One region of the Allobosea sp. NPDC055353 genome, then DNA from elsewhere that is predicted to be linked to it. Evidence: predicted binding sites of a transcription regulator. Region 1 holds the regulator's gene; each other region holds the start of a gene.

Region 1 (3,270 bases):
CCGGCGGCCAGTCCGGCGATTACGAGGCTAAGCAGCTCTGATGGCGCTCACCCCGGTCCCCGTCGCGCGCAAGGCGCTGCTCGACAGCATTCCGGGGCCGACGGGAGCGGAAACCCTGCCGCTGGCGCAATGCGCCTGGCGGGTGCTGGCCGGGGAGGTCAAGGCGCTGCGGACACAGCCTCCCTTCGCCAATTCCGCCATGGACGGCTACGCCGTGCGCGGCGACGAGATGGCGGAAGGCGTCTCGCTCACGGTGATCGGCGAATCCGCTGCCGGCCGGGCCTTCGATGGATCGGTCGGGCCGGGACAAGCGGTGCGCATTTTCACGGGCGCGCCGATGCCTGAGGGAGCCGACACCATCCTGATGCAGGAGGATGCGGACGGCGTCGGCAGCCCGGTTATCCGCGTGCGCGTACCACCGGCCAAGGGCAAGTTTCTGCGCGCGGCGGGGCTCGATTTCCACGAAGGCGACGTCCTGCTGCAAGCCGGGCGCGTGCTCGACAGCGCAGCGCTCGGCCTGGCCGCCGCGATGGGGCATCCGACCTTGCCCGTCCGGCGCAAGCCGCGCGTTGCGATCCTTGCGACCGGCGACGAGCTGGTGGCGCCGGGCGAGCCGGTCGGCCGCGACCAGATCATTGCCTCGAACTCGTTCTCGCTCGCCGCGCTGGTCGAGAAGGCCGGGGGCACCGTGCTCGATCTCGGCATCGCCCGCGACGACCACGCCGATCTCGCCGCCAAGATCGCACAGGCGCGCGAGGCCGATGCCGACGTGCTGATCACGCTGGGCGGCGCCTCGGTCGGCGCCCATGACCTCGTGCAGGAAGCCCTGACGCGGGCCGGCATGGCCCTCGGCTTCTGGAAGATCGCGATGCGGCCGGGCAAGCCGATGATGACCGGGCGAATCGGCCGGATGGTCGTGGTCGGCCTGCCGGGCAACCCGGTCTCCTCGATCGTCTGCGGCCATCTCTTCGTATTGCCCTTGATCGAGGCACTGCTCGGCATGGCCGATGCCGATCGCGACCGCAGCATCCCCGCCATTCTCGGCCGCGACATGCCCGGCAATGACGAGCGCGAGGATTATCTGCGCTCGGAGCTCGCGCTGACGCCGGATGGCTGGGTTGCGAATCCCTTCGGCCGGCAGGATTCATCGATGCTCGGCACTTTGGCGCGGGCGCAGGCGCTGACGATCCGGCCGGCACATGCGGCCCCCGCCAAGAGGGGCGATGCCTGCCGGATCCTGCCGCTGCGGTAGCAGCTTGCGGAACACAAGCAGAACGCGTATGGTGTTCGTGCTTTGTTTCGAATCTGCGCATTGAGGGGCTGGCGGCGACCATGCTGACACGCAAGCAACACGAACTCCTGCGCTTCATCCAGGAACGCTTGCGCGAAAGTGGCGTCCCGCCCTCCTTCGACGAGATGAAGGATGCGCTCGACCTGCGCTCGAAATCCGGCATTCACCGCCTGATCATGGCGCTGGAGGAGCGCGGCTTCATCCGCCGCCTGCCGAACCGGGCGCGCGCGCTCGAAGTCATCAAGATGCCGGACGGGCTCGGCGCGCCGCAGGCGCGGCCCCGCTTCAGCCCCGCCATCGTCCAGGGCGGCCTGGGCTCACAGCCCAGCGTGGCCAAGCCGCGTCCTGCCGAGGATGACAGCCGGCATTCCATCGCCATCCCGGTGATGGGCCGCATCGCGGCGGGCACGCCGATCTCGGCGATCCAGAGCCGCAGCCATACCGTTTCGCTGCCGCCGGACATGCTCGGCTCCGGCGAGCATTACGCGCTGGAAGTACGCGGCGATTCGATGGTCGAGGCCGGCATTCTCGACGGCGACACTGTCGTCATCCGCAGGCAGGACACGGCCAATACCGGCGATATCGTCGTCGCGTTGATCGACGACGAGGAAGCGACGCTGAAGCGCCTGCGCAAGCGCGGCTCCTCGATCGCGCTCGAAGCCGCGAACCCGGCCTACGAGACCCGCGTGCTCGGCCCCGATCGGGTCAAGATCCAGGGACGGCTGGTCAACCTGATGCGGCGCTACTGAAGGCGTTCGGTGTCAGCCTCGGCTTCGTTGTCGGCGGCCGGTGCGGGCTGCATGGTGACCGACTGATTGGCGGAGCGCGTGCCTGGCTCCGTCGGGCGCTGCTCGCGCCGGCGGCTCCAGGGCCGCTCGCTGCCGGACTGCTCCGCGATATGGCTGCTCCACCCCGATGCCGTTCGGTAGAGCGAGGTCGCGCCATCGCGCGATAGCGTCATGCGCTCGACCAGCCTCGCCTTGCAGGCGCCGCCCCAGGGAATGGCGGTGACGACGAGGTCGGCGCGCTGGCAATCCTCGATGATGGCGAGCCGCTCGCGCGTATAGGAGACCGTGCGCTTGTCAGCGGTCTGCACGACGCATGCCAGCCGGTCACAGGCGATACCGGCGCGCAATGTCGGATCGTCGGGCGAGCGGCTGTCGCCATCGGCGGCGAGCCATTGCTGCAGGACGAAGCGGCTGGGCTTGCCCGCGATGATGAGGCGGCCGTCAAGGCCGCGCACGGCCAGTCCCGAGCCGTCGCGCTCGATCAGGATCTCCGGCCGGTCCGGCCTGCCGGCGAACGCGACGCCGAAGACCAGCGGCAAGGCCGCAAGCCAGCGCCAGGCCGTGGTCCAGAGTGTCAGCCAGAGCAGTGTCAGCGCGAAGCAGGCGAGCACGCCTGAGCCGAAAGCCGCCACCGTCACGGTGGAATGGTCGATGGTCGCGACCCAATGCGCGACCTTCAGCACGACGTCGGAGGCGAGCCCCATCAAGGCCCAGGCCGGCCAGTCCAATCCGAAGGGATAGGCGAGCACGCCGAACACCGCCGCCGGCATGACGAAGAGCGAGACGAAGGGCAGCGCCATGGCGTTGCCGAGCAGGCCGAAGGGATTGAAGGTCTGGAAATGATAGGCGCCGAAGGGCGCGGTCGCGGCGGTGGCCAGCATGGTGGTGACGAGGATGCCGAGCGCGGCCGTCCAAACGGCTCCGAGCGGCCAGGGCAACACGCGCGGCGGCTCGGTGCGGCTTCGCCCTTCCCAGCGTTCCGCGAAGGCGATCAGCGCCGCGACCGCACCGAAGGACATCTGGAAGCTCGGCCCGAGCAGCGCCTCCGGCTCGCGCAGCAGCACGATCATGGCGGCGAGCGCCAGATTGCGCATGCTGAGCGCGGCGCGGTCGACCAGGATCGCACCGAGCATGACCAGCGTCATGATCAGCGAGCGCTCGGTCGCGACATCGCCCCCGGAAAAGATGCAA
Region 2 (3,270 bases), 1.4 Mb from region 1:
CCAGCATATCGCCTGCAAGGTCGAGACCGGCCGCGCCATCGCGCTCGCAGGCCTCCATCCCGCTACGGGCGGTTCGGGCGCCGAGCTCTGCTCCGGCGACATGCTGCTGGAGGCGCTGGTCGCCTGCGCCGGCGTGACGCTGAAGGCGGTCGCGACCGCGCTGGAAATCGACCTGAAGAAGGGCGTGGTCCGTGCCGAGGGCGATCTGGATTTCCGCGGCACGCTCGGTGTTGCCAGAGATGCCGCGGTCGGCTTCAAGGCGATCCGCCTGTTCTTCGATGTCGAGACCGATGCGCCGCAGGAGAAGCTCGATACGCTGCTCAAGCTCACCGAGCGCTACTGCGTGGTCTTCCAGACCCTGAACGTGAAGCCCGAGCTGTCAGCGGCGCTCGACCGCGGCTGATCACTCGGCGGCGCGTTTCAGCTCCAGCCCCTTGGCGAAGGGCAGCTTCGGCTCGCTCTTCTCGTCGTCGAAATCGAGCGCGCCGATCCTCTCGGCGCGGCTCGTCACCTTGCCGGCCGAGGTCTTGATCTGGCCGACATCGTCCTGTGCCTGCCGGAAATGATTGTCGAGCTTGTCGACGCGCTCGCCGAGCCGACGCACGTCGTCGAGCAGCTTGCCGACCTCGGTCTGGATCACCTGCGCCTCTTCCCGCATCCGGGCATCGCGAACCAGCGATTGCATCAGCTGGATCGCCAGCGTCAGCAGCGAGGGCGAGACGATCATGATGCGCGCCCGGTGGGCCCGCTGGACCACGTCGTCGAAATGCTCGTGCAGGTCGGCATAGATCGATTCGGAGGGCACGAAGAGCAGCGCGATATCCTGCGTCTCGCCGGGCAGGAAATAGCGCTCGGCGATATCCTTCACATGCACGCCGACATCGCTGCGCACGCGCTGGCCGGCAGTCTTCTTCGCGTCGTCGCCGCGCGCCTCGCGCAGCAGCGTGAAGCTCTCCAGCGGGAACTTCGCGTCGATGACGAGGCCGCGCCCGTCGCCGGGCAGGGTGACCAGACAGTCCGGCCGCTTGCCGTTCGACAATTGTGGCTGGAAGGCGAAGAAAGCGGCGGGCAGGCCGTCGCGGACGATCGCCTCCATCCGGCCCTGGCCATAGGCGCCGCGCGCCTGCTTGTTGGAGAGCACGTCCCGGAGCGTCACGACCTCGGAGGTGAGGTCGGTCAGGTTCTTCTGGGCGCTGTCGATCACCGCCAGCCGCTCCTGCAGCTTGCCGAGGCTTTCGGTGGTCTGGCGGACATTCTGCTCAAGGCCCTGGCCGACCTTATGGCTCAAGCCGTCCATCCGGTCGGCGACGAGCCGCGCGAGATCGCCCTGCCGGGTCGAGAGGATTTCGGCCATCGACTGCATCCGGCCGGCGAGCTCGGCCTGCTGGCGGTTCATCTCGGCGACCTTGTCGTCCATTTCGCGGGCGCGCTCAGTCGCCATCGCGGCCTCGATGGCGCGGCTCCGGCCGCCGCGCCAGCCGGCGATCACCGCCATCAGCAGCAGGGCGAGGCTCAGGATACCGAAGCCGAGCGCGGCCTCGGCCCATGTCACCGGGCGTCCCAGCAAGGTGAAGGCGATCTCGTTCATGCGCGGGAGCCTAGCCGATTCGACAGAGAATTGCGAACGAAAGCGGAACAGTTTGACCGCTCCTCCACAAATGCTTATGTCCCGGGCTCAACAGCTCTTTTCCTTTGGAAACCCATGTCCGTTCGCCCGCTCGTCATCCTGCCCGACGCCCAGCTTCGCCTCGTCTCGAAGCCGGTCGAGGCCGTCACGCCCGAGATCAGGACGCTGGTCGCGGACATGTTCGAGACGATGTACGACGCGCCTGGCATCGGGCTGGCCGCAATTCAGATCGGCGTGCCGCTGCGCGTGGTGACGATCGACCTGTCGAAGCCCGAGACGAAGGAGGGCGAGGAGCCCGAGCCGAAGAAGCCGCAGGTTTTCATCAACCCGGAAATCACCTGGTCTTCGGACGAATTCAGCGCCTACGAGGAAGGTTGCCTCTCGATCCCGGAATATTACGAGGAGGTCGAGCGCCCGGCCGAGGTCAAGGTCCGCTACATGGATCTCGACGGCAAGACCCATGAGATCGCGGCCGATGGCCTGCTCTCGACCTGCCTGCAGCACGAGATCGACCATCTCGATGGCGTGCTCTTCATCGACCATATCTCGCGGCTGAAGCGCGAGCGCGTCACCAAGAAGTTCGCCAAGGCAGCCAAGCGCGAGCGGGCTGCCTGAGGTTTTCCAATCCGCGCGCCGTCATCCCGGACGGAGCGAAGCGCAGATCCGGGATCCATGCCGGAGCGCCGGCAGGAGAGGTTCCGGAATGGATCCCGGGTCTCCCTGCGGTCGCCCGGGATGACCGCTGCTATGGAGACATGTTCAGCATATGAGTTTGCGCGTCATCTTCATGGGCACGCCGGATTTCGCTGTGCCGGTGCTGACCGAGATCGTCGGGCAGGGGCATGAGGTCGTCTCCTGCTACACCCGTGCTCCGGCGCAGGCCGGCCGCGGCCTCGAACTGAAACCCTCGCCGGTGCACCGCGCCGCCGAACGTTTCGGCATCCCGGTCTTCACCCCCACGACGCTGAAGACGCCGGACCAGGCCGAGATCATCGCTTCGCACGACGCCGATGTCGCCGTCGTCGTCGCCTATGGCATGATCCTGCCCCAGGCGATCCTCGATCTGCCTGAACTCGGCTGCCTCAATCTCCACGCCTCGCTGTTGCCGCGCTGGCGCGGTGCCGCCCCGATCCAGCGTGCGATCATGGCTGGCGATGCCGAGAGCGGCGTCTGCGTGATGAAGATGGAGGCCGGCCTCGACACCGGCCCCGTCGCCATGGTCGAAAGCCTCGCCATCGGCCCGGACATGACGGCCGGCGAACTCCACGACCGGCTGAGCCCCCTCGGCGCCGACCTGATGGTGCGCGCGCTGGCGGCGCTCGGACGCGGCGGCCTGCAGTTCACGCCGCAGCCGGAAGAGGGCGTTACCTATGCCAGCAAGATCACCAATGCCGAGGCGAAGCTGAACTGGTCTTTGCCGGCCCAGCAGGTCCATGACCTCGTGCGCGGCCTTTCGCCTTTCCCGGGCGCTTTCGCCGAGATCGATCTCGGCAAGGGGCCGGAGCGGCTGAAGATCCTGCGCACGGCTCGTGCGGGCGGTGCGGCCGAGCCCGGTACGCTGCTCGATGACGAGGGCACCGTCGCCTGCGCCGTCGGCGCGGTGAAGCTGCTTCAGGTCCAGCGCGCCGGCAAGGCGCCGATGA
Region 3 (3,270 bases), on a different contig from region 1:
AAGCCGCCTGCGAATAGTGCGAATTCGACCGGTCGCGTGGGAGGATCGGTTAACCCTGCCGCCTCAGGCGGCCTGAACGAGGTCCTCCCCGCGCGCCCGGTAGGACAAGGCTTCGGCCAGATGGCGCCGGCCGACCTTCGCCTCCTCATCGAGATCGGCGAGGGTACGGGCAACCTTCAGCACGCGATGATAGGCGCGCGCCGTCAAGCGCAGCGCCTCCGCCGCATCCCGCAGCAGCGCGAGCCCGGCATTGTCCGGCCGCGCAACCTCCTCGATCACCGGCACGGGACAGGCGGCATTGGTCATGACGTGACCGAAGCCGAGGCTCTCGAAGCGCGCCGCCTGAAGCCGGCGGGCCGCACCGACGCGCGCCGCGACCGTCGCCGAGCTCTCGCCTGCGGCAGGGCGAATGAGGTCTGCCGCCGTCACCGCAGGCACATCGATCGCAATGTCGATCCGGTCGAGCAGCGGACCGGACACGCGCGCCTGATATTGGGCCATGCAGCGGTCGTTCGGCTGGCGCCGACAGGCGAAGCCGGGCTCGGTCGCCCGGCCGCAACGGCACGGGTTCATCGCGGCGACGAGCTGGAAGCGCGCGGGGTAGACGACGCGGTGATTGGCGCGGGAGATCAGGACGTCGCCGGTCTCCATCGGCTGGCGCAGGGCATCGAGCGCCTGCGGCTGGAATTCCGGCAGTTCGTCGAGGAAGAGCACGCCGTGATGGGCGAGCGAGACTTCCCCCGGCCGGGCCTGCAAACCGCCGCCGACGAGCGCGGCCATCGAGGCCGAATGGTGCGGAGCCCGGAAGGGCCGCCGGTCGGTCAGGGCACCGTCGGCGAGCTTGCCGGCAACGGACAGGACCATCGAGACCTCGAGCAATTCGCGCGGCGAGAGCGGCGGCAGGATCGAGGGCAGGCGGCTCGCCAGCATCGACTTGCCGGCTCCGGGGGGCCCGTTCATCAGGAGATTATGCCCGCCCGCCGCCGCGATCTCGAGCACGCGCCTTGCGCTTTCCTGGCCCTTGACGTCGGCGAGGTCCGGCAAGGGACCGGCCTGGCGCGCGACCGCCGGTTCGGGCCGGGCCATGACCTGCGTGCCCTTGAAATGATTGGCGAGCTGGATCAGCGAACGCGGCGCCAGGATGTCGATATCGGCCGCCGCCCAGGCCGCCTCCGGGCCGGACCCCGCCGGGCAGATCAGCCCCTGCCCCTTGGCATAAGCTGCGATCGCGGCTGGCAGGACACCCGCAACGGGGGTGGTCGAGCCGTCGAGCGCGAGTTCGCCGAGGACCACGTAGCCGGACAGGGCATCGGCGGGGATCGCCCCGATCGCGGCCATGACGGCGAGCGCGATCGGCAGATCGTAGTGGCTGCCCTCCTTGGGCAGGTCGGCCGGGGCGAGATTGACGGTGACACGCTTGGCCGGCAGCGCAAGCCCCGAGGCGAGGAGCGCGGCGCGGACCCGCTCGCGGCTTTCGGCAACGGCCTTGTCGGGCAGCCCGACCAGCACGAAGGCGACGCCGCCCGGCGCGACCTGGACCTGAACGTCGACGGCGCGCGCCTCGATGCCCTCGAACGCCACCGTCGCGACTCGCGCCACCATCTTGCGCCCCGCTCCCTTACCGCATGGGAAGGCTAGCGAAGCTTCGGCGGCAACGCAAGAACATATCAGGAACTCAACAGATCGAAAAAGGGGAGACGGCGCCTCCTGCGTCTCTCGCTATCACAGGGGCCTGGGCGCGAGGGGCGCCATCACCGACGCGTGACGATGCCGATGGCCGCCTCCGGGCGCCGTCCGAGCCAGAGCAGCGCGAAGCCGAGCAGGAGGGCGACGACGGCCGCCGGCGCCCGCAACACCGTCAACAGCAGCGGGTCCCAGAGCCAGGGGTGAATGTTGCGCTCGATCGTCGACTGGATCAGCGGGTAGCGCTCCTGAACGAGAGCGATCAGCGCCTCGCTGACCGGCATGAAGCGCAATCCGGCATTCGCGATCGAGCGGGCGCCGTCGATCACCAGCGCGACGAAGCCGGCCGCGACGAACAAATAGCCGATCAACCGGAGAAGAAACCTCACCATCCGCTCCCTATCGCAATCCACCCCGGCCATCCACGCCGCGAAACGCGCGGCCGGCGCATCGCTTCGGTGCCCAGATGTGACCATGCCGGCCGCAGATCGCAACCGATGACCCGCGATTTACCGGGATTGTGCAAAACCCTGCATCTCGGCCCTTGAAAGATCACGGGCCGGCAGTCATAAGCAGCGCGCCGGACAGGTGGCCGAGTGGTTGAAGGCGCACGCCTGGAAAGTGTGTATACGGGAAACCGTATCGCGGGTTCGAATCCCGCCCTGTCCGCCATGCATTTCGACACTCAGCATATGTTTCGATTACGGCATCGATAGCTCAGTGTCGTGCTGACCCCAGCGATGACCCGACAGTCGCTCGCGTTCGAAGGTGTTCCGGGGCGGAATCAGCCTCGAGGCAATGCCATTCGGGTTTGCTCCAGAAGCTGGCCCTGGGGCTTCACCACAAGCTCATGCCAGCGGTTCCGGCGCGCGACGTCCGCTCTCGCCGCCATTCGGATGTCAGCCGCCAGCTTGCGTTATTCCCAAAAGCTGGCCGCCGCGAGCGGTCAGGAGCGGATCACCAGATTTGCGCCGAGTTTATCCCGTCATCATCTTCGGCAGGATGGTGACGATCTGCGGGAACGCCGTGATCAGGACCAGCAGCAGCATCAGCACGAAGAAATAAGGAATCGCCGCCTTCGTCACGGCAAGGATGTCCTTGCCGGTGATGCTCTGCAGCACGAACAGGTTGAAGCCGACGGGCGGGGTAATCTGCGCCGCCTCGATCAGGATGACCACGAAGATGCCGAACCAGAGCAGGTCGATGCCCGCCGCCTGCACCATCGGCAGCATCACCGAGGAGGTCAGCACGATGATCGAGATGCCCTCGAGGAAGCAGCCGAGGATCAGCATGAACACGGCCAGCACCGCCAGCAGCGCGTAGGGCGACAGATGCATGGCATCGACCCAGCTCGCCAGCGAGCGGGGAATGTCGACGAAGGCGACGGCGATCGTCAGGCAAGCGGCGCAGGCGATGATGAAGGAGATCATGCAGGAGGTCCGCATGGCCGCCATCAGGCCGTCCATGAAACTCGCGCGCGTCAACCCGCCACCGACGGCCGCCAGGATCAGCGCTCCGATCACGCCGATGGTCGCGGCTTCCGTGGGGGTGGCGATGCCGCCATAGATCGAGCCCACCACCGAGGCA

The links. The regulator LexA, encoded in region 1, represses DNA repair genes until DNA is damaged. The targets are predictions, from matches to a motif close to TGTTCNNNNTGTGTTCNG.
Region 2: ACWIEX_RS03270 (DNA recombination protein RmuC) is a predicted target of LexA. The motif match lies at 1,621-1,638, and genes of this name have one in related genera.
Region 3: ACWIEX_RS20645 (YifB family Mg chelatase-like AAA ATPase) is a predicted target of LexA. The motif match lies at 1,659-1,676, and genes of this name have one in related genera.

What each region holds. Positions count from the first base shown of each region.
Region 1 covers NZ_JBSHMC010000001.1:2,136,510-2,139,779, reverse strand. The annotation lists gene moaC (cyclic pyranopterin monophosphate synthase MoaC) at 1-41, shown strand, start outside; gene ACWIEX_RS09835 (molybdopterin molybdotransferase MoeA) at 41-1,252, shown strand; gene lexA (transcriptional repressor LexA) at 1,333-2,040, shown strand; gene ACWIEX_RS09825 (ComEC/Rec2 family competence protein) at 2,034-3,270, opposite strand, start outside.
Region 2 covers NZ_JBSHMC010000001.1:729,183-732,452, forward strand. The annotation lists gene ACWIEX_RS03265 (OsmC family protein) at 1-403, shown strand, start outside; gene ACWIEX_RS03270 (DNA recombination protein RmuC) at 404-1,588, opposite strand; gene def (peptide deformylase) at 1,703-2,242, shown strand; gene fmt (methionyl-tRNA formyltransferase) at 2,394-3,270, shown strand, end outside.
Region 3 covers NZ_JBSHMC010000003.1:18,891-22,160, forward strand. The annotation lists gene ACWIEX_RS20645 (YifB family Mg chelatase-like AAA ATPase) at 64-1,602, opposite strand; gene ACWIEX_RS20650 (hypothetical protein) at 1,752-2,072, opposite strand; tRNA gene ACWIEX_RS20655 (tRNA-Ser) at 2,266-2,355, shown strand; gene ACWIEX_RS20660 (TRAP transporter large permease) at 2,661-3,270, opposite strand, start outside.